4 regions of the Bacillus sp. GW823-FHT06B01 genome follow, and region 4 is predicted to be linked to each of the others. Evidence: riboswitches for the same ligand, from Rfam matches in the RefSeq annotation. Region 4 holds a riboswitch; each other region holds the start of a gene.

Region 1 (5,913 bases), 670 kb from region 4:
ATGTTTGAAATCTTGTATAATATTATTTCCTGAAAACATTCAAACAACATAAACATAATGTTTATGTTGTTTTTAATTTGAGTGAAATGAATTTTAAGTAGTATGAACTCGAAAGAAATGAGTTATACAGCTTTTGTTGGATAGATAAAAATTACTGAAGAGGAGAACAGCATGATTAGTATGTCATTAAGATCATTTAAAATTCAATCGTATTATTTACTAGGTTTTCTTTTGCTAGGATGGATGTTAACACCGTTTTCAGCTCATTTTCTAGGTGCTGGAATTGGACTTATCGTAAGTATGTATTGTGTTTGGCTTTTAGGGAGACGAATTGAGAAGCTTGGAGATAGTATCGTAAAGAAAACGAAAGCACCGACGCTCGGTATGTTTAATCGTTTTGCAGCTGCCATTTTGGGCGCTGTTATTATGTACGAAATTGAGCACCACATGGTTATGTGGGCATTTGCAGTAGGGATTCTGGGTGGTTATTTCTTAATCGTTGTGAATTTAGGCTACTATAGTATGAAAGATGAGGAAGAATTAACAAAAGGCTAAAAAGATAAAAAGCCTCTTTTTAGATGGAATAGAGGATCCGGCGAGGGGGAGTTACAATAGGAAGCATAATTTTGCATAAAATACAGGTTTCGGCTTCCTATAAGCTAACATGAAATCACGTATTAGTATGACTCTTATGTTCTTTAAAAAAGGTGGATATAATACAACAAATTATTCCGGTAATTAGAATAATATATTTTATCGTTTCATTTGTATGCTCAAATAAATTAACGTTAAGCGTCACAAGTCCCCAAAACATTTGGATCGCTCCATAACTGAATAAAATTTTTCCTGTACGAGAAAAATTTTTCATAGCCCTCATCCTTTCCTGTATATGTAAATTGTATCATAAAAAACTCAAAACGAATGATTATAAAATGAATTTTCAGCAAAATTAGGATGTTGGTATGTAATTTTATGAACTAAGTCATAGATGGAGAGATAAGATATAGAAAGAAGCTTACGTTAAAAACGTAAGCTTCTTTTTTATGTAAGTGTGTATAACCGTTAAGCCGCATTGGGTTTTGTCGGTGAGTACACGGAACTTTACGGTTACACGACACTTATTCATATGAGTAAAAGGGGTATTCCAACAGAAAGTTTGTACTTAAGCGATTGGACCGCCTAAGTTAATAATATCTTCAGAAACGCTGTCGAACTTTTTGAAGTTCTCTTTGAATTCGCTCGCAAGCTCGATTGCTTTCTCTTTATAAGCAGCTTTATCAGCCCAAGTTTGTTCAGGCATTAACACTTCGTCAGGTACACCTGGTACGTGAAGTGGAACTTCAAGACCGAAGATGTCATGTTTAGCTGTTTCAGTTTTCGCAAGTTCGCCGCTTAATGCTGCTTGAATCATTGCACGAGTGTAACCTAAGTTCATACGTTTACCAATGCCGTATTCGCCACCAGTCCAGCCAGTGTTTACTAAGAATACTTTCGCATCGTGTTTCTCGATTTTTTCACCAAGCATTTCAGCATAGCGAGATGCATCAAGTGGTAAGAATGGTGAACCGAAGCAAGTTGAGAATGTTGCTTGCGGAGATGTAACGCCGCGCTCTGTTCCTGCTAGTTTACTAGTGTAGCCACTTAAGAAATGGTACATAGCTTGTTCTTTTGATAACTTACTGATTGGAGGCAATACGCCAGATGCATCAGCCGTTAAGAAAATGATTGTATTTGGGTGTCCAGCAACACTTGGCAGTACGATATTGTCAATCGCATGCATAGGGTATGCAGCACGAGTATTTTCTGTTAAAGTAGTATCGTTATAGTCTGCGATACGCGTTTGGTTATTAATGATAACGTTTTCTAAAACAGATCCAAATTTGATTGCATCGAAAATTTGTGGTTCTTTCTCGTGAGAAAGGTTTACACATTTTGCGTAGCAACCGCCTTCAATATTGAATACACCGTTATCAGACCAACCATGCTCATCATCACCGATTAATTTACGGTGTGGATCAGCAGATAATGTTGTTTTACCTGTTCCAGATAAACCGAAGAATAGTGCTACGTCGCCTTCTTCACCTACGTTTGCAGAGCAGTGCATAGAAAGAATATCTTGTTCAGGTAGTAAGAAGTTCATAATAGAGAAGATTGATTTTTTCATTTCTCCAGCGTATTCTGTACCACCAATTAGTACGATACGTTTTTCGAATGAAACCATAATGAATGCTTCAGAGTTTGTACCGTCAACAGCTGGATCAGCTTTGAAATTCGGTGCAGAAACAATTGTGAACTCTGATTCATGAGTTGTTAATTCTTCTTCAGTTGGACGAATGAATAATTGATGTACAAATAAATTGTGCCATGCATATTCGTTAATAACTTGAATTGGTAGGCGGTAATTGCGGTCAGCGCCTGCAAATCCATTGAAGATGAATAACTCTTCTTTTTCTTTTAAGTATTCTAAAACTTTAGTGTATAATTTATTAAAATGTTCTTCAGAAATCGGTTGATTCACTGCTCCCCAAGCAATTTTGTCAGCAACCGATGCTTCTTTCACAATAAATTTATCTTTAGGAGAACGTCCTGTATATTTTCCTGTTGAAGCAGAAACGGCACCAGTAGAAGTTAATTTCCCTTCATTTCGCATTAATACTTTTTCCACTAATTGCGGAACACTTAGTTGAATCTGTGCATTGCTTCCGTTCAATAATTCGTGTAAACCAATTTGGACATTCACAGTACTCATATTTATATACCATCCTTTTCATTTAATGAAATATTTCTCGTAATCCCCAACAATAGTATAACACAATTATATAAATAATGTATACTATTTATTTCTTTTTGTTTGTGTGAATGTATTATTTCCTTATTAATATTTCATTCCAGGCGTATTGAGAAAAACTTTCAGGAAAATGTGAATATTAATTGACAAATGAATATCATTTCTTTAGTATAGGTTGGGACGGATACTCTCTTATCCCGAGCTGGCGGAGGGACAGGCCCGATGAAGCCCAGCAACCTCACTTGTAGTGGTAAATACAGGTGAATAGGTGCTAAAACCTGTGCGAGGCTAACGGTCTCGAACGATAAGAGCAAAGGGCAAAAAGCAGTATGCAAGTAGCAAATTAAACCTTTCCTCTATGCAAAGTAGGAAAGGTTTTTCTGTATGCTTGTGTGGGAGAATAAATGTATGTCGCAGTTTGTGGCAAATTAAGGATGAGTTCCGTACAATATATACAATTACTGTAGGGAGGTTTACCACATGACAAAAAAACGTCATCTGTTCACATCTGAGTCTGTAACTGAAGGACATCCAGATAAAATTTGTGACCAAATTTCTGATTCAATTTTAGATGCGATCTTATCAAAGGACGCAAATGCACGTGTAGCTTGTGAAACAACTGTAACAACTGGTTTAGTATTGGTAGCGGGGGAAATTACGACTTCTACTTACGTAGATATTCCAAAAATCGTTCGTGAAACAATTCAAGGCATTGGTTACACACGCGCAAAATACGGATTCGATGCAGAAACTTGTGCAGTTTTAACATCTATCGATGAGCAATCTGCTGACATCGCTATGGGTGTTGACCAAGCGCTAGAAGCACGCGAAGGTCTAATGACTGACGCTGAGATTGAGGCAATTGGTGCGGGAGACCAAGGTTTAATGTTTGGCTTCGCATGTAATGAAACACAAGAATTAATGCCACTTCCAATCTCGCTTGCTCACAAATTAGCTCGCCGTTTAACTGAAGTACGTAAAGATGACACATTATCATACTTACGTCCGGATGGAAAAACGCAAGTTACAGTTGAGTATGATGAAAATGGTAAACCTGTACGTGTAGATACAATCGTAATTTCTACACAGCATCATCCAGATGTTACATGGGAAGAAATCGATCGCGATTTAAAAGAGCATGTAATTAAAGCTGTAGTTCCAGCAGAATTAATGGATGGAGAAACGAAATTCTTCATTAACCCAACTGGCCGCTTCGTAATTGGTGGACCACAAGGTGATGCTGGTTTAACAGGACGTAAAATCATCGTTGATACTTACGGTGGATACGCTCGCCACGGTGGCGGTGCATTCTCTGGTAAAGATGCAACGAAAGTTGACCGTTCTGCAGCATATGCAGCTCGTTATGTTGCGAAAAACATCGTAGCAGCTGGTCTTGCTGACAAAGCAGAAGTACAACTTGCATACGCAATTGGTGTAGCACAACCAGTATCAATTTCAGTTGATACATTCGGGACTGGTAAAGTATCTGAAGACGTACTAGTAGAACTAGTTCGTAACAACTTCGATCTTCGCCCAGCTGGTATTATTAAAATGCTAGACTTACGTCGCCCAATTTATAAACAAACAGCAGCTTACGGCCACTTCGGACGTACTGATGTAGACCTAACATGGGAACGTACAGACAAAGCTGCAGCTTTAAAAGAGCAAGCTGGTCTATAATATATGAAAAAAAGCTTTGCGCCGTGAGCGCAAAGCTTTTTTTATTTTGTTTTACTTACAATTTGAATGCATGAGTTACAATACACTTCGCCGTCTAGCTCAATATACTTTTTCATATTCGTCATGCCACTTGCCGGAAAAGGCATATGAATCCATGCCTTTTCATACGTTTGTATTTCTTTTTCACATGATTTGCAAAGGATTGGTTTCTTCTGGAACATATGTAATCAACCTTTCATGTGGCGTGCTTTACCTGCGCAAAAGGCACTGCTTAGTAAAAATAGTGTTGCGAATATAATGCTTACTAATGTAGCGTATGGAATTGCGCCTTTTAGAGAAAATCCGACAGTAATGGAAGCGATGAATAAGAGGATGAATGTTGTTGTTAGTTTTTTATAAAGTTCCATAGTAAGTAGACCTCCTTATTTAAAGGTAGAACGTTTAAAAATAAAATCTACTATCTAGGCAAGTGCAAGAGGAATTAATGTGCTAGTCAAATAGTAACGAATACCACCATCAGGCATAATTACATATAATTTTAAAAAGTTAATATCGAACCCGTAAGCGATACATTGAAAAAGGGATAATATAATTAGGAATGGTATAATGGGTACGGACCGTTTCATATTTTGAATCATGTAAAGCTCCTTTATATGGATAAACATACTTATATTGTATCATGTTGAATTCTTCGCTTCATACATAATTTTACAATAAAATGAAAGGAAAGATGAAAAATGAGTGTTAATGAACATAAAAAACAAGCACCAAAAGAAGTGCGTTGTAAGATTGTGACGATTTCCGATACACGTACAAAAGAGACAGATAAGAGCGGACAACTATTACATGAATTGTTAAAAGAGGCAGGGCATACAGTGACCTCTTATGAAATTGTAAAAGATGATAAAGAAAGTATTCAGCAAGCAGTGTTAGCTGGTTATCATAGAGAAGATGTTGATGTCGTGTTAACAAATGGCGGAACTGGTATTACGAAGCGTGATGTGACGATTGAAGCAGTATCAGCGTTATTACATAAAGAAATTGTCGGGTTTGGTGAGTTGTTCCGCATGATTAGCTATTTAGAAGATATCGGAAGCAGCGCAATGTTAAGTAGAGCGATTGGTGGTACAATTGGGCGCAAAGTAGTTTTCTCGATGCCAGGATCGAGCGGAGCAGTTCGCCTTGCGATGAATAAATTGATTTTACCGGAATTAGGTCATATTACATTTGAGCTGCATCGCCAATGAGTAAGTATGCTGGAATTGTATTAGCAGGCGGTATATCGAGTCGATTCGGTGAGCCGAAAGCGTTAGCAATTTGGAAGGGAACTACTTTTGTTGAGCATATTGTGAAAGTGATGGGAAATACTTTGCAAGACATTGTAGTAATTAGCCATACTGATATAAAAGAGCGAGTAGAGCAACTCGTACAAGTTCCTGTTATAG
Region 2 (5,913 bases), on a different contig from region 4:
ATGGAGTTATCCGATGTATATGAGTCATCATCGTCCCCTTTATTTTTATGAAGATGTATATGCTTCAGAGTATAAAGTAAAGTTAGGAGAGAAAGAGTTTTATGGTTGTTTAATGCCACATGAGGAAGTTTTAATTTTAGGAAAAAACTTTAACATGGAAGTGGGTTTTCTCTACCGAATTAATGAGTATACGACCAATGTAATTAGACAGAACTTAGATCGAGTAGAAGATTTATGGAATTGGAATCGTAAAGTATTTAATCCAGCGGAAGAAGAAATCGCCGGGGAGGATCTGGTTGGTGTGCTACTCGTTTATGAAAATAGCGAGACGTATATGTACAATGTAATGAATAGTAGCCAAGTTTTTCATAAATATAAAACGAATGCAACTTACTTTCAAGTAGGGTGCGGGATTTATGCAGGCTTGTGCAGTTTGCTTTTAGACCACTTTGGACAAGGTGCTTACTATGTCGAGGAATTATTATTAAATACAGAAAGTAAGTACGGCGACTATCTAAATTTATATATGAATAATTTTATAATAGGACATAATAATTTTTCGGATGGTCTGCTACATGATAGGGTAAGGTGGATATAAGTTATAGCGAAAAGGAAGGGGAGGTCTCCTTCCTTTTCGTATGATAAGGTTGTATATTGCCCTGAAAGCAATTTCATACTTAGAATTTAAGGAGGTAACACGTAGAGTTTTTGTATGGATCATGAGGAATATTTATATGAACAAATTTAAAAGCTTGATACAGGAAATCCTTTTATATGTTGTACAACTAATGGAAAGTTATGCAGCGCAATATAGAGTGAGATTTCATTTGCAAGTAGATGGAAATCTACCTGTTATAAATAATGATGATAAAAAATTAAAACAAGTGTTATTAAAAATGGAATGGAATCAATGCCAGAAGGTGGAGATATTCATATTCGTGCATATCAAAAAACTGAAAGGCATTTGTGTATTCCTGTTGAAGATCAAGGCTTTGGTATAGAGAAGGAAAAGCTAGAGAAGATTGGAAATGCTTTTTACACAACAAAGGAGAATGGTACGGGACTTGGGTTAATGATTACATATAAAATTATTGAGGAACATCAAGGAAGTATCGCGATTCAAAGTAGCATGGGAATAGGGACGAAAGTAGAATTTTTTTACCGACAGCATAATGTGCTAGAGAAAAATATTTTTCAGAAAAGTGTTCTTGTTGTGTAAATATAAACATTTTATAAAATGTTTCAAGAAGGGTTTTTTTTATAAAATACTTCGTTTATAATGGAGGAAAATATCGACATGAGATTTGTTATTCATGTAACGGTTCGGTAGTGTTAGAGAAAGAAGGGGTGCACGCGCATCCTTTTTTCTATGCAGATATTATGAAAGAGGTGGTATGATGGAATTAACATTAAATTCGACTGTATGTTTACACACGATTCAATTTCGAAAAGAGCAAAAGAATTATATTGTAAAAGATACAATTACAGGAGAAAAATATGAAATGCCGCCACTTTGGATTGATGCATTGGCAATGATGCGTGACGGTTTTTTATTGGGGGAAATTGAGGAGAAATTAAAAGAAGAGTATCCAGAAGAAGAAATAAATATGTTAGCATTTACGAGGCAACTGTTAGAGCTAGAGCTTGTCGGAATGGTAGATGGGGAAGAAATAGCTTGTACAAAGAAGAAAGAGAAAGATTATTTAGCTTGGTTACGTCCTCGTGTTGAGCAATTCTTTCTTAGTTTAAATAAAAAAAATAGAAGCAAAGGTCAATGATGATCTTTGCTTTTTTGTATAGTTTGTTTAAAAAATTACAGCGAATGCTCTTGCAAAAGCACCGTCGCTATCTTTAATTTTTAAAGGTGCCGCTGAGAAAAAGAAACGTTTCGTGTGAATGGCATCTAAGTTTGTTAAGTTTTCAATTAAATAAATATTATTCCCAAGTAGTATGTGATGAATTGGTGATGTTTCTGTCGTTACTTCATCAGGAGAAATGAAATCTAGGCCGACCGATTTTACTTTTAATTGAACTAATTCCTCAGCTAATTCTTCAGAAAGATAAAAAGCTTCTTGCTCATACGCCTCTGTATTCCATTTAGTAGATAGATTGGAATGGAAAATAACAATATCTCCTTCTTTTATGTCAGCGTTGTGTAATACTTCTTTAGGTAGTTTTCGTTCTTGTACATGAGTTACATCAATAAGAACAGCTTCGCCTACAAATTGATCTAGGGGTAATTGATCAATAGTCGTTGCGCCTGAAATGAAATGAGCAGGAGCATCACAATGCGTGCCAACATGAACGACAGAATGAAAGTCTGTAACTTGATAGCCTGTCTCTTCAACGCTTGTAATGGCTCCTAAATTGATTTTTGGTGTTCCAGGGAATTGGGACATATTGTTTTCAAATGTTTGTGATAGGTCAATTACTTTCATTTTAAATACCTCCAATATATGTTTTGAAATAAAAAAACTCACCTTTCATAATCAAGAAAGATGAGTTTTGTACACAATAGTTACGTTTTATCTTTCAAAATGCAATGCATTTTGCAGGAATTAGCACCTATTCAGTTTGTATAAACTGAGGTTGCTGGGCGTCAAAGGGCCGGTCCCTCTGCCTCTCTTGATAAAGACATATTAAGTTTTCATTTCTGAATATTCACTACCTTTAAATTGTAATTCATTTCCTTTTTTCGTGCAATACAAAATAGGTATTCACCCAAATAAAGTTGCTCGCATATTGTAGCTTATGTAAATAGAATGCTGCGAAGGAGTGAGTGCAGTGACAGGGAATGTATTGAATTATTACGCTGGTGGAAATACAGCTAGAGGATTTCATAATTTATACGATGAGAATTTAAAAGGGCTAAACAGGTTATTTATTTTAAAGGGTGGTCCTGGGACCGGGAAATCTTCTTTAATCAAAGCAATAGGTCGCGAGTGGGTTGAAAAAGGATATGATATTGAATTTTTACACTGCTCTTCTGATAATAAATCGGTTGATGGTGTAATTATCCCGAAGTTAAAAGTAGGAATTGTTGATGGAACATCACCGCATGTTATTGAGCCGAAAATGCCAGGAGTTGTGGAAGAGTATATTAATTTAGGGGTTGCTTGGGACTCAGATAAATTAAGAAAGCAGAAGGTGGAAATTGAACGATTTGTTTCAGAAGCAAGCAAGGCTTTTCAAACTGCTTACGCTTGTTTTAACGAGGCACTAGTTATACATGACGAGTGGGAGAAAATATATATTAATAATATTGATTTTAATAAAGCAAATGAACTAACCGATCAGCTGATTCAGAAGTTATTTACAGATAAAGGCGGGAAACAATCGCTTGTGAAACATCGGTTTTTAGGGGCAGCTACACCGAAAGGAGCAGTTGATTTTGTTCCTAATTTAACAGAGGGATTACCACATCGTTATTTTATAAAAGGACGCCCAGGATCTGGGAAATCAACAATGCTTAAAAAATTAGCTAAGGCAGCAGAAGAAAAAGGATTTGAAGTTGAAGTATATCATTGTGGATTTGATCCAAATAGTCTTGATATGGTTATCGTAAGAGAATTAGGGTTTGCAATTTTTGATAGCACCGCACCACATGAATATTTTCCGAGCCGCGAAGGTGATGAAATTATAGATATGTATGCCTTGATTGTGACACCAGGGACAGATGAGAAGTATGCGACAGAAATTCGTGACGTGTCGATTCAATATAAAGCAAAAATGAATGAGGCGATGTCTTTCTTAGCGAAAGCGAAATCAGTTCGTGATAAATTAGAACGAATATATATTGCTGCTATGGATTTTTCAAAAGTAGATGCATATAAAGAGGAGATTCGAAAAGAGTTTGAACGAATTGCGGTTAGTGTAACAGAAAAGAACAAGTAAAAAATAAAGGATTTTGGTAGGCTGTCGGGAATTTTCTGACAGCTATTTTAGTATGTAGTAAAATTAGGAGTATATTTGTCGAATTTCCAAGGAAATAATCAAAAAATGGAGAGGGTATGAAATGAGAGAGAAAATTAGAGTGGAGTTAGCAAGAATTGAACAAGAGAATGATGTGAAAATTTTATTTGCAGTGGAATCAGGGAGTCGTGCTTGGGGATTTCCATCGAAAGATAGTGATTATGATGTTAGATTTGTTTATATGCATCCGGTAGAGTGGTATTTATCAATTCATGATAAACGAGATGTAATTGAGTATCCGATTAGTGATGATTTAGATATAAGCGGGTGGGATATTAAAAAGGCGTTACAGTTATTCGCAAAGTCAAACCCAGCTTTACTCGAATGGATTCGATCACCGATTTTCTATTCGAAAAACTCTCATTTTCCAGAACAGCTTCAGCAAATGAGTGATAAGCACTTTGATCCGAAAGCAACGATATATCATTACTTACATATGGCTTCAAAAAATTATCGTGAATTTTTGCAAGGTGAGAACGTAAAATTGAAAAAATACTTTTATGTATTGCGTCCTATTTTAGCTTGTAAGTGGCTAGAGGAGAAAACAACTTTACCACCTGTAGAATTCGGTCGATTGATTACAGAATTATCGTTAGAACGTAGCGTATTAGATGAAATTGAACAGTTGTTAATAAAGAAAAAGGCAGGTACTGAATTAGATGTTGGATTAAAAATTGAGGTGTTGAATCAATTTTTAGAAGAACAAATTCATTACTATCAGCAATATGTAAAAGGAATTGAAAAGGGATCAGGAATTGATATTGAGAGTTTAAATACATTGTTTCGAGATATGTTGTTTGAAGTATATGAAAAAGAGCACAAGTGAGTTTGTGCTCTTTTTTTATTTTGTAGGAATAAAGAAAACAGATATAGCTGCAAGAAGACCCGCGAATGAGAATAAGTAAAAATTCCATGCTAAGTCATATTGCATTGTCATAATAATACCGACAAGAATAGGACCAGCAATCGCACCAACTCGGCCAAGTCCAAGTCCCCAGCCTAAGGAGGTAGCTCGGATATGGGATGGGAAGTATTGTGTTACATATGCATTTAATATTTGAGTAATACCGACTGATCCAATTCCAGCAAGGCCGATTAAAAGATAAATGATTGTAACAGATGGTTTAATTGTTAATAGTCCAATACATATAGCTGCCATAAGATAGGAGATGCTAATAACAAATTTAGCCCCTATACGATCCGCGATTGCTCCAGCAAATAATGCACCGATAGCGGCAGTAACATTTAGCATAAGTAAAAATGATAGACTAGATCCAAGAGGGTATCCTGCTTGGCGCATCATCTGCGGTAACCAAGTGTTTAAACCGTATATTAAAAACATTCCCATTATATAAGTAATCCAAAAAAGCAGCGTCGCTTTTATGTACTCTTTTGAGAATAACGTAAGAAATCCATTTTTCTTTCGTATATTAGGTGGGGCTTGATGAGTTTCCTCTTTTGCATTGAATTCAATTTGAAAACGATTAAGGATTTGTTCCACTTCTTCTTGTCGATTACGTGATAACAAAAATTGAATGGATTCAGGTAAATAACGAATGATGAAAGGAATGAGGAGTAGTGGAATCATTCCGATGCCAAACATAATTCTCCATCCGCAATCTTCTAACATAAACATAGACAAAATAGCACCTAACACGATACCTAAAGGATAGCCAGTAAACATAAGAGCATAAATAAAAGATTGTCGCTTTTTTGGTGAATATTCAACAGTAAGTGCTGAAGCTGTTGGGATAACACCGCCTAATCCGATTCCTCCGATAAATCGAGATAAACCAAATAGTTCAGAGGAAGGGGCAAGTGCAGCAAGGCCCATTGTGATGGAGAAAAGTGCTAAACAGCATATAAGCGTCCATTTTCGTCCAATTAGATCTGTAATGGTTCCAACTAGAATAGCACCAATAAACATCCCAAATAAAGCAT
Region 3 (5,913 bases), on a different contig from region 4:
CAAAACACATATGATGTTATTATCATTGATTGTGCTCCAACAGGAGAAACATTAGCAATGCTCAGCTTTCCAGACATGCTCGGCTGGTGGATGGAAAAATTATTTCCTATTAAAAGAAAAGTTTTAAAAGTTGTTCGTCCTGTAGCTCAACCACTTCTTGGTGTCCCCCTTCCAACCGATGATATTATGGACGAATTAACGAATACACTTGAACAACTTGGAGAAATGAGAAATATTTTATCAAACCGAGACATAACAAGTATCCGCATCGTTGTAAATCCTGAAAAGATGGTCATTAAAGAAGCTCAGCGTAGCTTTACGTATTTAAATTTATACGATTATAACGTGGATGCCATTATGATTAATCGCGTCATCCCTAACACTGTCACCGATCCTTATTTTCAAGCATGGAAAGATACTCAAAAGAAATATAAAACATTGATTCAAGATAGTTTTCAGCCGCTTCCTATTTACGAAGCTCCTATGTTTGAACAAGAGGTTGTCGGTTTGTCTATGTTAGAGCGTGTAGGAGATGCTTTATTTAAATCAGATTCTTCTCCTACGGAAGTGAAATTTAACGGTCGCACTCAATATGTAAAAAAAGATGGCGATGAGTATATTTTCGTTCTCTCCATTCCCTTCTCAAACAAAAGTGAACTTGCATTAAATCAAAAAGGTGATGAGCTTATCATTCGTGCTGGTTCTGTTAAACGGAACATCACATTACCAAAAACGTTAACACACCTTTCTATTCAAGGAGCAAAATTCGAAGATGATGTACTAAACATTCGATTTGGAGGTGTAGTGCATGCGTGAGGAACTACTAAGGAAGGTAATTCGTACAAAAATAAAAGTCGGTATGAATATATTAGAAGAGTTACCTGCCCCAATCCAGCAATCAGCTAAGCAAGCACTAAACATTTTGCAAGAGGAACTAGCTACTTATCCGAAAAAACAAGAGCATCATGAGGATAATTTAAAAAGTATCATAATTGAATAACTATCCCTGTATAGAGGGCCTTTTTTAGGCTTTCTATATTTTATTGGAGTGATGTAAGTTGATGAAAAAACATTCCACTATTATACTCTGGATCATTCCTTTATTATTTTTCGTTCATAACCTTGAAGAATCTTTTCAAATGCCACAATATCTTGCTAATCAATTTTCAATTTATTTTATAACAAGGCGACAATTTTTCATTGCGATTTTCGTATTAACAATCTTTGTCTTACTTATCGTCTTTCTATATCAACTAAACTTTTTGTCTTCTATATACTGGATTATTTTTATACAGGGGGCGATATTCTTCAACTCTGTTCAACATATTATTTTGTTTTTTATTTATCGTTCATATAATCCTGGCGTAATATCAGCCGTTTTCATTATGATTTTTTCTATTTTCTTTTTTTCATTCGAAAAACACCTCATTCATAAAAAACAATTCATAATTACACTCATTTTCAGCTTATTTGCTTACCCTTTTATAATTTGGATTACCTTACTATTCGCTAGCTACTTTCATTCATAAAAAAAGACCAGGAAAACTCCTGGTCCATCACTCTACTTAACAAACATTGGATTCTACGTTATACAGAATTGGAAGGTACAGAATTAGGGTTTTGTTTGTTAAGTAGATTATATGTTGAACGAGCTAACAGCGGAGGGGTTCCTACTGTTAATCGTTAAACCCGATAATTATTTTACGATTTTTTCAAGCTCCTCAAGTGAAAGATCTACTGAAATGGAACCATCATTTGTTTCTTTCTTAATTGCATCTGTTACTTCTTTTGAATGATATAGTTCAATTACTTTTTTCAGTGTTGGATCATCTTTATCTTTTGTACGAGCTGCGAAAATATTAATATATGGCTTCGCATTTTCATTCTTTGGATCTTCTAAGAAAATTGGATCCTTCGCTGGATCTAATCCAGCTTGACCAGCAACACCGTTATTAATAACTGAAGCTGCAACATCTTTTAATACACGAGGTGTTTGCTGTGCGATAACCGGTGTAATTTTTAACTTCTTCGGATTTTCAGCAATGCCACTTGGATCTCCGAATAAGCCAAAGTCTTTCTTAAGCTTTAATAATCCAGCTGCATCAAGAAGTTTTAATGCACGAGCTTGATTCGTTGGATCATTTGGAATCGCAATTTCTGAACCATCTGGAATTTCATTTGCCTTCTTATATTTTTCAGAGTATAAGCCCATTGGTGCAATTTGCGTTGTACCGACAGCTGTAATATCTAACTTATGCTCTTTTTTAAATTGCTCTAAGAAAGCAACGTGCTGGAATGAGTTTAGTTCAATATCTCCATCAGCTAACGCTTTATTTGGCGTTGTGTAATCAGAGAACTCCACCAGTTTAATTTTAATTCCCTCTTTTTCAGCTTTTTTCTTTAAAATTTCCCAAGCGTCTCCATCTGTTCCGGTTACGCCAACGCGAACTACTTTCTCTTTTGCTCCTGCCCCCGTGTCTCCACTTGAGCAGCCGCTTAACGCTGAAATTCCTACAATCGCTGATAATGCAAATGCTAAAATTTTCTTCATTTTCTTTTCCCCTCTTCCTTTTTATGATCTGCGTAAAAAGACTTTCGCAAAGTAGTTTCCTAAATTTTGAGCTACCTGTACGAGAATAATAAGTAAAACGACCGTTACGAACATAACTGATGTATCAAAACGTTGATAACCATATGTCATCGCTAAGTCACCAAGACCGCCACCACCGACAAGCCCAGCAACTGCAGAAAATTCAATTAAACCAACTGTCATAAACGTAACACCTAAAATTAATGGCGCTAACGCTTCTGGTACAAGAATTTCAAAAACAATTCTAAATGGTGAAGCACCCATCGCTTGAGCTGCTTCAATGACTCCCTTTGGAACTGAAACAAGATTTGTTTCAACCATTCTAGCAATACCAATTGACGCAACTAACGTCATTGGAAAGATTGCTGCCGCTGTTCCAATCGTCGTTCCGATAACACTTCTTGTTAGTGGGCTTAAAGCTACTAAGAAGATGATGAATGGAACCGGACGAATTGTATTAATAATGATATTAAGAATAGAAAAGACCCATTTATTTTCTAAAAAGTTCCCTTTTCTCGTTACATATAAAAGTAAACCTAGAGGTATACCGAGAATTGTAGCGGATATAAGGGTTACAATTACCATTAAGAGGGTATCCCCCGTCGCATCTACTATGCGGGGCCAAAATATACTCCAATCAACTCGCATGAGCTTCTACCTCCTTCAGCTGCACTTGCAGTCTTAGATGTTGTAATGCTTTTTGAATTTCTTTCTGCTCACCTTGCAGTTCTACAAGTAGATTTCCAAATAGCACATTTTGAAGTTCAATAATATTTCCGTACAGTACGTTTACATCGACGTTATAGTTTTTCGCGATATATGATAGTACCGGCTGCCCTGTCTCTTCCCCAGTAAATGTTAAGCGATAAATCTGTCCACCATTTTGAATTTTCCCTAGAACACTTTCCGGTAAATGATCATTAATAATGGAGCGTACAAAGTTTTGAGTTGTCTTTGTTTTTGGTTGTGTGAAAACATCAAACAGTTTTCCTTCTTCAATAACCTTTCCCTTCTCCATTACAGCTACACGGTGACAAATTTCTTTCACAACATGCATTTCATGTGTAATAAGAAGAATTGTTACATTGTATTCTCGATTTACTTTCTTTAATAAGTTCAAAATTTCTGTCGTTGTTTCTGGATCTAAAGCTGATGTTGCCTCATCACATATAAGAATGTCTGGCGATGTTGCAAGTGCTCTTGCAATGCCAACACGCTGCTTTTGTCCGCCTGATAGTTGCTCTGGATAATAGTTTGCTTTATCTTCTAATCCTACAAACTTCAGCAGTTCATTTACTCTTTCTTTTATCTCATTCTTTGGTACTTTCGCTAACCTTAATGGATAAGCAATATTCCCAAACACTGTTCTTGAATTAAATAAATTAAAACTTTGAAAAATCATCCCGATTCTTTGTCTTAGCTTCCGTAATTCTTTCGTCGATAAAGATGTAATATCTTTATCATCTATTGAAATCGTTCCTGCCGTTGGTCTCTCTAACATATTTACTAGGCGTAATAACGTACTCTTTCCAGCGCCACTAAAACCGATGATACCAAAAATTTCGCCCTTCTCAACTGATAATGTTACATCCTCCACCGCATGAACAGATTGCCCACCTGATTCATATACTTTACTTACGTTGTTAAAAGAAATCATTTTCTTCCCTCCTATATGCTGTAAAAACTTGAAGTAGAGCTTTTGAGGTAAAATAAAAAGTGCTCTCCTTCTTATCAACCGTAAAGATAAGAAGGAGAGCACTTATATGTACTCGTTCACATCTTCTCATCTTCCAAGCCTTTTATAAGGCTTGCTGGAGTTAGCACGGTATTAAAAAACCCGTTGCTGAGGTATCGTAGGGCCAGTCCCTCCACCTCTCTGGATAAGAATGTATCGATTTAATTGTCGTTTAATTAATTCTCATTATAGAACTCAGAATAATAAGAGTCAATACATTTTTCAGAAAAATATTAATCATTCCTCTATTAAAATTTTCAAATAAAAAATCACATACAATAATGATTTTTAGAGTTATGTTAAATTCTCCTCCTTCATATTTTTTAAAAGGAGAATCCTTTCTATAAATTGAATACCATTATTTGAATATGAAACCGGAGGAAGATAAATATATGAAAACAGCTCTTTTACTCGTTGATATTCAAAATGATTATTTTCCACATGGAAAGATGGAATTGCGTAATCCAGTAGAAGCAAGCCAATATGCTAGTCAGCTGCTACAACTCTTTAGAACAAAAAACGAACCTATTTTTCATATCCAACATGTAGCAATAAAAGATGATGCTACTTTTTTCCTACCCAATACAGAGGGTGTACATATTCATGAAAGCGTACGTCCACTTAGAGAAGAAACTGTTATACTCAAACATTATCCAAATAGTTTTCGCGAAACTGATCTTCTAGAACAATTACAACGTTTAGACATTGAGCACGTCGTCATATGTGGGATGATGACTCATATGTGTATTGATGCTACCGTAAGGGCTGCTTTTGATTTCGGCTTTCCATGTACCGTTATACATGATGCTTGTGCTACAAAAGATCTTTCCTTTAAGAATGCTACTATACCAGCCGTTTATATTCATAACACAATTTTGGCTAGTTTAAATGGAGTATATGCAACTGTAATGAGTACAGAGGAGTTTTTGGCTACAAAAAAACACTCCCTTCAGTGAGCAAAACCGAAAAGAGTGTTTCTTGTCAAACCATAGATTTTCTTTCAAATTGTATTATACAGGAAATCCTTAAAATGAATACTAAAAAATATGACTAATAAGTCAACTTTTCTCGTTGTTTTGTTTCTATTTACATGTTTATCCCGATATTAATAGGGTTTAGCTAGTTCTAAGTACCGAATAGTAATATATGGTACTTAGAACTGGTTTCTCCTATCAAAAACGTAACATATTATTTATCTGTTTATTTTTGCTTCTTTTTCAAATACTCCGCACGCAATTTTTCAATTTGCTGCTTTTTATCAAATTTGGCAGGCGTCTGTTTTTCATGAAACTTTGCCACGGCTACCTGACTTTTGTAATCCAATTGATATTTTCCCACTTTGTTCACCTACTTTTCTTGTCTTTAAAGAGAATCTATTCAACAAATATAGTATACCTTATTTACTGAAGTAAACCTTATTACATTATTAGTTTTTCTACTTATATCTATCTTAATCCATATATAGAAACTTTTTCAAAAAAAAAAAAAAAAAAAGAGATCTTCGCAGACTGCGAAGATCTCTTCTACTATTTCTTATAAAGTTTCAGAAGTAGTTTTTGCTTGCATGTGAAGTGCTAAGTAGTCAGGG
Region 4 (5,913 bases):
ATAAATATCCGCCATTTCGCGGACACGAAAGTTTAAAAGAAGCCGTGGCAACATTCTATCAACGCGAATATGATGTAGTAGTAAATCCAAAAACAGAAGTTGCTATTTTGTTTGGTGGAAAAGCTGGATTAGTAGAATTACCACTTTGTTTTACAAACCCTGGTGATACTATTCTCGTTCCAGATCCAGGCTATCCAGATTATTTATCAGGAGTTGCTTTAGCAAAAGCACAATTTGAAACAATGCCGCTTATTGCAGAAAATAATTTTTTACCAGATTATACAAAAATTGATGCCACTACCGCTAAGCGTGCAAAGTTAATGTTTTTAAACTATCCAAATAATCCTACCGGTGCTACTGCATCAAAAGATTTCTTTGATGAAACGATTCATTTTGCTAATAAACATAATATATTAGTCATTCATGATTTTGCTTACGGTGCGATTGGATTCGATGGTCAAAAACCTGTTAGTTTCTTGCAAGCAGACGGTGCTAAAGATACAGGTATTGAAATTTACACTCTATCGAAAACTTTCAATATGGCTGGATGGCGCATCGCTTTTGCTGTGGGGAATGAAAGTGTGATTGAGACAATTAACTTATTACAAGATCATATGTATGTTAGTATTTTTGGTGCAGTTCAAGATGCTGCCCGCGAAGCACTATTAAGTTCACAGTCTTGCGTAATAGACCTTGTAAATAGTTACGAATCTCGAAGAAACGCTCTTGTTTCAGCTTGTCACTCAATTGGTTGGAATGTAGACATTCCAACAGGCTCATTCTTTGCATGGCTTCCTGTTCCGAAAGGATATACATCTGAGCAATTTTCTGATATTTTACTAGAAAAAGCACACGTTGCAGTTGCTCCTGGTGTTGGATTTGGTGAGCATGGCGAAGGGTATGTCCGTGTTGGTCTCTTGCATACAGAAGATAGATTACGAGAAGCCATTAATCGAATTGATAAATTAAATTTTTTCAAAAAGTAATTGACAACATGAAAAATATCTGACAAAATTCAGTTATCTTAAAAATTTAAACATTTCTAAATACTTCTTATCAAGAGCAGGTGGAGGGACGAGCCCGACGAAACCCGGCAACCGATCTACAATTGTAGACACGGTGCTAATTCTCGCAGCATTACGCTGACAGATAAGGAGCTGGTTGTAAAAAAACCTCTCCTTAGCTGAGAGGTTTTTTTATTTAACTAGGAGGTTTTAACAATGAGCGGAATTATAGCGACGTATTTAATCCATGATGATTCACATAACTTAGAAAAAAAAGCTGAGCAAATTGCACTCGGTTTAACAATTGGCTCTTGGACTCATTTGCCACACTTATTGCAAGAACAATTAAAACAGCATAAAGGCAACGTCATTCATGTTGAGGAATTAGCTGAACAAGAACATACCAATTCGTATTTACGTAAAAAAGTTAAACGTGGGATTATTAAAATCGAATATCCGTTATTAAACTTCAGTCCAGACTTACCAGCAATTTTAACAACTACATTCGGAAAGCTATCACTTGATGGCGAAGTGAAATTAATCGACTTAACATTTTCAGACGAGTTAAAACGGTATTTCCCTGGTCCGAAATTCGGGATAGATGGCATTCGAAATCTTTTACAAGTGCATGAGCGTCCCCTTTTAATGAGCATTTTTAAAGGAATGATCGGACGAAATATTGGGTATTTAAAAACGCAATTACGCGATCAAGCAATTGGTGGTGTAGATATAGTAAAAGATGATGAAATATTATTTGAGAATACATTAACACCACTTACGAAACGCATTGTATCTGGAAAAGAAGTTTTAGACTCAGTATATGAAACATACGGACATAAAACGTTATATGCCGTAAATTTAACAGGACGAACTTTTGATTTAAAAGAAAATGCGAAACGCGCAGTGCAAGCTGGGGCAGATATTCTATTATTTAATGTATTTGCTTACGGACTAGATGTACTACAATCACTTGCAGAAGATGATGAAATCCCAGTTCCTATTATGGCACACCCTGCTGTAAGTGGTGCTTATTCAGCATCCAAGTTATATGGAGTTTCCTCTCCATTATTACTAGGAAAGCTACTACGTTATGCTGGTGCTGACTTTTCATTATTCCCATCTCCATACGGAAGTGTTGCACTAGAAAAAGAGGAGGCTCTTGCTATCTCAAAATATTTAACTGAAGACGATGCATTTTTCAAGAAGAGTTTTTCTGTTCCGTCTGCTGGTATTCACCCTGGTTTCGTTCCCTTTATTCTACGAGATTTCGGTAAAGATGTTGTTATTAATGCTGGCGGCGGGATACATGGACATCCGAGTGGAGCGCAAGGGGGCGGTAAAGCTTTCCGTACTGCAATTGATGCTACTTTGCAAAATACACCACTCCATGAAGTAGATGACATAAATTTGCATAGTGCACTACAAATATGGGGAAATCCCTCTCATGGGGTGAAATTATGAGTATTCAAGTATTTTGTGATTTCGATGGCACGATTACAAATAATGATAACATTATGTCCATTATGGAAAAATTCGCACCACCAGAAGCCGAAGAAGTAAAGAATAGAATTTTATCACAAGAGCTGTCTGTTCAAGAAGGTGTTTCTCAATTATTTCAATTAATACCTACTAGCCTACACGATGATATGATTCAATTTTTAATAGAAACTGCTGAAATCCGTAGTGGTTTTCATGAATTTATACAATTTGTAAATGAAAATAACATTTCTTTTTACGTTATATCAGGTGGAATGGATTTCTTCGTCTATCCACTCTTACAAGGAATCATTCCAAAAGAGCAAATTTACTGTAATGAAACAGACTTTTCAAATGAATTCATTACAGTTAAGTGGCCTCATCCTTGTGATCATCATTGTCAAAATCATTGCGGATTATGCAAATCATCTTTAATCCGTAAATTAAGTGATACGAATGACTTCCATATTGTGATTGGAGATTCAATTACTGATTTACAAGCTGCGAAACAAGCAGATAAAGTATTTGCTCGTGACTTCCTTATTACAAAGTGTGAAGAGAATTATATTGCTTATACACCGTTTGAAACATTTCACGATGTTCAAACCCAATTAAAACATTTGTTGGAGGTGAAATCATGAAACAACTTTTTCGTCAATGGTATGACTTAAGCGAGATAAAAAAAGAATTAACAACACGAAATTGGTTTCCAGCAACGAGTGGTAATATTTCTATAAAGGTTAGTCATGAGCCACTTACTTTTCTTATTACAGCAAGTGGTAAAGATAAAACAAAAACTACTCCAGATGATTTTCTATTAGTAGATCATCTAGGGGTTCCCGTATTAGAGACTGAATTACGCCCTTCAGCAGAAACAATATTGCATACACATATTTATAACAATACGAATGCTGGGTGCGTACTTCATGTTCATACAACTGATAATAATGTCATCACAAATTTATATAGTGATGCAGTCACCCTTCAAAATCAAGAAATTATTAAAGCTCTCGATATTTGGGAAGAAGGTGCAACAATTCACATTCCTATTATCGAAAACCATGCCCATATCCCAACGCTTGGAGAAAACTTCCGAAAGCACATACAAGGAGATTCGGGAGCAGTATTGATCCGTAACCATGGTATTACCGTATGGGGCCGAGATAGCTTTGATGCAAAGAAAAGATTAGAAGCTTATGAGTTTTTATTCCAATTTCATATAAAACTATTATCAATTCAAGGAGGCGTTTCTAATGGCGCAAATTCGTATTCATGAAGTAAATACTCGCATCGAAAATGAAGTGGAAGTATCTAAATTTCTACAAGAGGAAGGCGTTTTATATGAGAAATGGAACATCTCTAAACTTCCTACTTATTTAAATGAAAATTATTCGTTAACAGATGAAAACAAGGCTGAAATATTAGCTGTGTTTTCAAAAGAAATCGCTGATGTTTCAGCGCGCCGAGGTTATAAAGCACATGATGTAATTTCACTTTCAAATAGCACACCTAACCTTGACGAATTATTAATTAATTTCCAAAAAGAACACCATCATACTGATGATGAAGTTCGCTTTATTGTTAGTGGTCATGGCATCTTTGCTATTGAAGGAAAAGATGGGAAATTCTTTGACGTTGAACTTGAGCCAGGCGATCTCATATCTGTTCCTGAAAATGCAAGACATTATTTTACCTTGCAAGATGATCGTCAAGTTGTAGCTATTCGTATTTTTGTTACAACTGAAGGCTGGGTTCCAATTTATTAAGGTAGTTAGTTGAATAAAAGGACTTGGATCCCCTTTTCCAACCTTTTATTCACTCTACATATATACATCCTCCTATGGAACAGGCTTATTTCCAAAAATGAAATAAGCCTGATTTTTTATTTTCTCAAGCATATGATTCCGTCTATTCCAAAACAATCTCCCCTTCTATGTTTTAAGCGAATTTTTTAACACTTTTTGAACATTTATTGAACTTTTTTTGAATTTTTTCTGAAAATTCTGTTTTGTATATGATATACTACAATTAAATAAAAAGGAAAAGAATATCGCAAACAGAGGGGGATAATCATGAGTTTACTTATCGCACTTATACTAGGGGTTACGTGTGGAGCACTTCCTGTTATTCTAGGAGCTATTATGGAAGAGTTGGAAGTTGGTGTTTTAGGTTTTGTCGCATCTTGTGTAAGCGCTTTATTTTTCGGCTTATTCGGTGCTATTCCTGTTTCAATTCTGTGTGCATTTTATATAGTACGCCATGCTCGTGCAAAGCAATTCGGTCCTAATCACATCGCGCAAGTTATTCCATTCCCAATCGAACGATGCCGCCGGGCTTCTAGCTTATAATTATAAAATTAAAAATAAATAAAAGTCCTCAAATGAGGACTTTTATTTATTTTCTTCTAGAAATTGAAACAATTCTTGTAGGTGCAAGACGTCTTCACTATAGCTAACAGATACGTGACATATACCGTCAATCTCTGCTTGCATATAAAGGTCAACTCCATCTCGATCATATTTCAATGCCAAATAAAAATCCATTTCTTCTAACATCTTTTTTGAAGTTCGAATAACATAATGCCCCTTCTCATCTCTTCCATATTCGAATTCCGGCTCAAAATCATACTTTTGTTTAAAAGCTTCTTTTTGTTTCTCATTAATTTGTATACAAATTGCTCGTTGTACAGTATCAATCATCTCATCAAATTTTTGAAGATCCATCTCATTTACCCCTTTATGTATTTTTTGTATAACACTTGTGTTCCGCTATTCTCTTCCCCATCTTTTATTAACTCTTCATACAATTCCTTCGCCAAACTTAAACCTGGTACTGGTAATTGTAATTTTTCAGCCTCATCTAAAGCTATCTTCATATCTTTCATAAAGTGCTTTACATAAAACCCTGGTTCAAAATCTCCCTTTAACATTCGAGGAGCTAAGTTACTCAATGACCAACTACCTGCTGCTCCCGTTGAAATACTTTCTAATACTTTATCCGGATCTAGTCCAGCTTTTTTTGCATAAGCAACAGCTTCACATACTCCAATCATGTTAGAAGCAATCGCAATTTGATTGCACATTTTTGTATGTTGTCCACTTCCAGCTGGTCCTTGCAACTGAATGTTTGTTCCTAGTTTTTCAAATAACGGTAAACATTTTTCATATATTTCTTTTTCACCACCGACCATAATTGCGAGCCTTGCTTCTTTCGCACCAACGTCTCCTCCAGATACAGGCGCATCTAACGTATATACATTCCTACTTTTACCGGTTTCATTAATACGTTTTGCCAATGTTGGTGTAGATGTCGTGAAATCAATTGCTATCGTACCTTCATTTGCATTCTCCAAAATCCCATCTATCCCAAAGTACACTTCTTCTACATCATGTGGATATCCAACCATAGTCATTACAACATCAACTTGCTTCAC

What was found. Region 4 has a riboswitch for S-adenosylmethionine ahead of mtnW (2,3-diketo-5-methylthiopentyl-1-phosphate enolase). Riboswitches for the same ligand answer to the same signal wherever they lie in the genome.
Region 1: another riboswitch for S-adenosylmethionine. It lies ahead of metK (methionine adenosyltransferase); the one in region 4 lies ahead of mtnW (2,3-diketo-5-methylthiopentyl-1-phosphate enolase).
Region 2: another riboswitch for S-adenosylmethionine. It lies ahead of AC1Q8N_RS25110 (cyclase family protein); the one in region 4 lies ahead of mtnW (2,3-diketo-5-methylthiopentyl-1-phosphate enolase).
Region 3: another riboswitch for S-adenosylmethionine. It lies ahead of AC1Q8N_RS24860 (methionine ABC transporter ATP-binding protein); the one in region 4 lies ahead of mtnW (2,3-diketo-5-methylthiopentyl-1-phosphate enolase).

The regions. Positions count from the first base shown of each region.
Region 1 covers NZ_JBXAHR010000002.1:113,039-118,951, forward strand. The annotation lists gene AC1Q8N_RS07525 (ATP synthase subunit I) at 172-555, shown strand; gene AC1Q8N_RS07530 (hypothetical protein) at 671-868, opposite strand; gene pckA (phosphoenolpyruvate carboxykinase (ATP)) at 1,163-2,749, opposite strand; SAM riboswitch class I at 2,978-3,099, shown strand; gene metK (methionine adenosyltransferase) at 3,269-4,468, shown strand; gene AC1Q8N_RS07545 (hypothetical protein) at 4,510-4,689, opposite strand; gene AC1Q8N_RS07550 (hypothetical protein) at 4,696-4,875, opposite strand; gene AC1Q8N_RS07555 (hypothetical protein) at 4,930-5,106, opposite strand; gene AC1Q8N_RS07560 (MogA/MoaB family molybdenum cofactor biosynthesis protein) at 5,206-5,715, shown strand; gene AC1Q8N_RS07565 (molybdenum cofactor guanylyltransferase) at 5,712-5,913, shown strand, end outside.
Region 2 covers NZ_JBXAHR010000007.1:76,471-82,383, forward strand. The annotation lists gene AC1Q8N_RS25095 (S-adenosylmethionine decarboxylase related protein) at 1-598, shown strand, start outside; partial or broken gene AC1Q8N_RS25100 (ATP-binding protein) at 756-1,219, shown strand; gene AC1Q8N_RS25105 (hypothetical protein) at 1,398-1,778, shown strand; gene AC1Q8N_RS25110 (cyclase family protein) at 1,806-2,438, opposite strand; SAM riboswitch class I at 2,523-2,635, opposite strand; gene AC1Q8N_RS25115 (PRK06851 family protein) at 2,785-3,894, shown strand; gene AC1Q8N_RS25120 (nucleotidyltransferase domain-containing protein) at 4,016-4,798, shown strand; gene AC1Q8N_RS25125 (MFS transporter) at 4,814-5,913, opposite strand, start outside.
Region 3 covers NZ_JBXAHR010000007.1:24,779-30,691, reverse strand. The annotation lists gene AC1Q8N_RS24885 (ArsA family ATPase) at 1-816, shown strand, start outside; gene AC1Q8N_RS24880 (DUF3926 domain-containing protein) at 809-1,000, shown strand; gene AC1Q8N_RS24875 (HXXEE domain-containing protein) at 1,062-1,529, shown strand; gene AC1Q8N_RS24870 (MetQ/NlpA family ABC transporter substrate-binding protein) at 1,697-2,551, opposite strand; gene AC1Q8N_RS24865 (methionine ABC transporter permease) at 2,573-3,238, opposite strand; gene AC1Q8N_RS24860 (methionine ABC transporter ATP-binding protein) at 3,228-4,247, opposite strand; SAM riboswitch class I at 4,371-4,477, opposite strand; gene AC1Q8N_RS24855 (cysteine hydrolase family protein) at 4,718-5,281, shown strand; gene AC1Q8N_RS24850 (hypothetical protein) at 5,526-5,663, opposite strand; gene pruA (L-glutamate gamma-semialdehyde dehydrogenase) at 5,859-5,913, opposite strand, start outside.
Region 4 covers NZ_JBXAHR010000002.1:782,530-788,442, reverse strand. The annotation lists gene AC1Q8N_RS11240 (pyridoxal phosphate-dependent aminotransferase) at 1-986, shown strand, start outside; SAM riboswitch class I at 1,051-1,156, shown strand; gene mtnW (2,3-diketo-5-methylthiopentyl-1-phosphate enolase) at 1,221-2,465, shown strand; gene AC1Q8N_RS11230 (2-hydroxy-3-keto-5-methylthiopentenyl-1-phosphate phosphatase) at 2,462-3,121, shown strand; gene AC1Q8N_RS11225 (methylthioribulose 1-phosphate dehydratase) at 3,118-3,756, shown strand; gene AC1Q8N_RS11220 (1,2-dihydroxy-3-keto-5-methylthiopentene dioxygenase) at 3,734-4,246, shown strand; gene AC1Q8N_RS11215 (hypothetical protein) at 4,553-4,828, shown strand; gene AC1Q8N_RS11210 (DUF3909 family protein) at 4,871-5,203, opposite strand; gene AC1Q8N_RS11205 (NAD(P)-dependent oxidoreductase) at 5,209-5,913, opposite strand, start outside.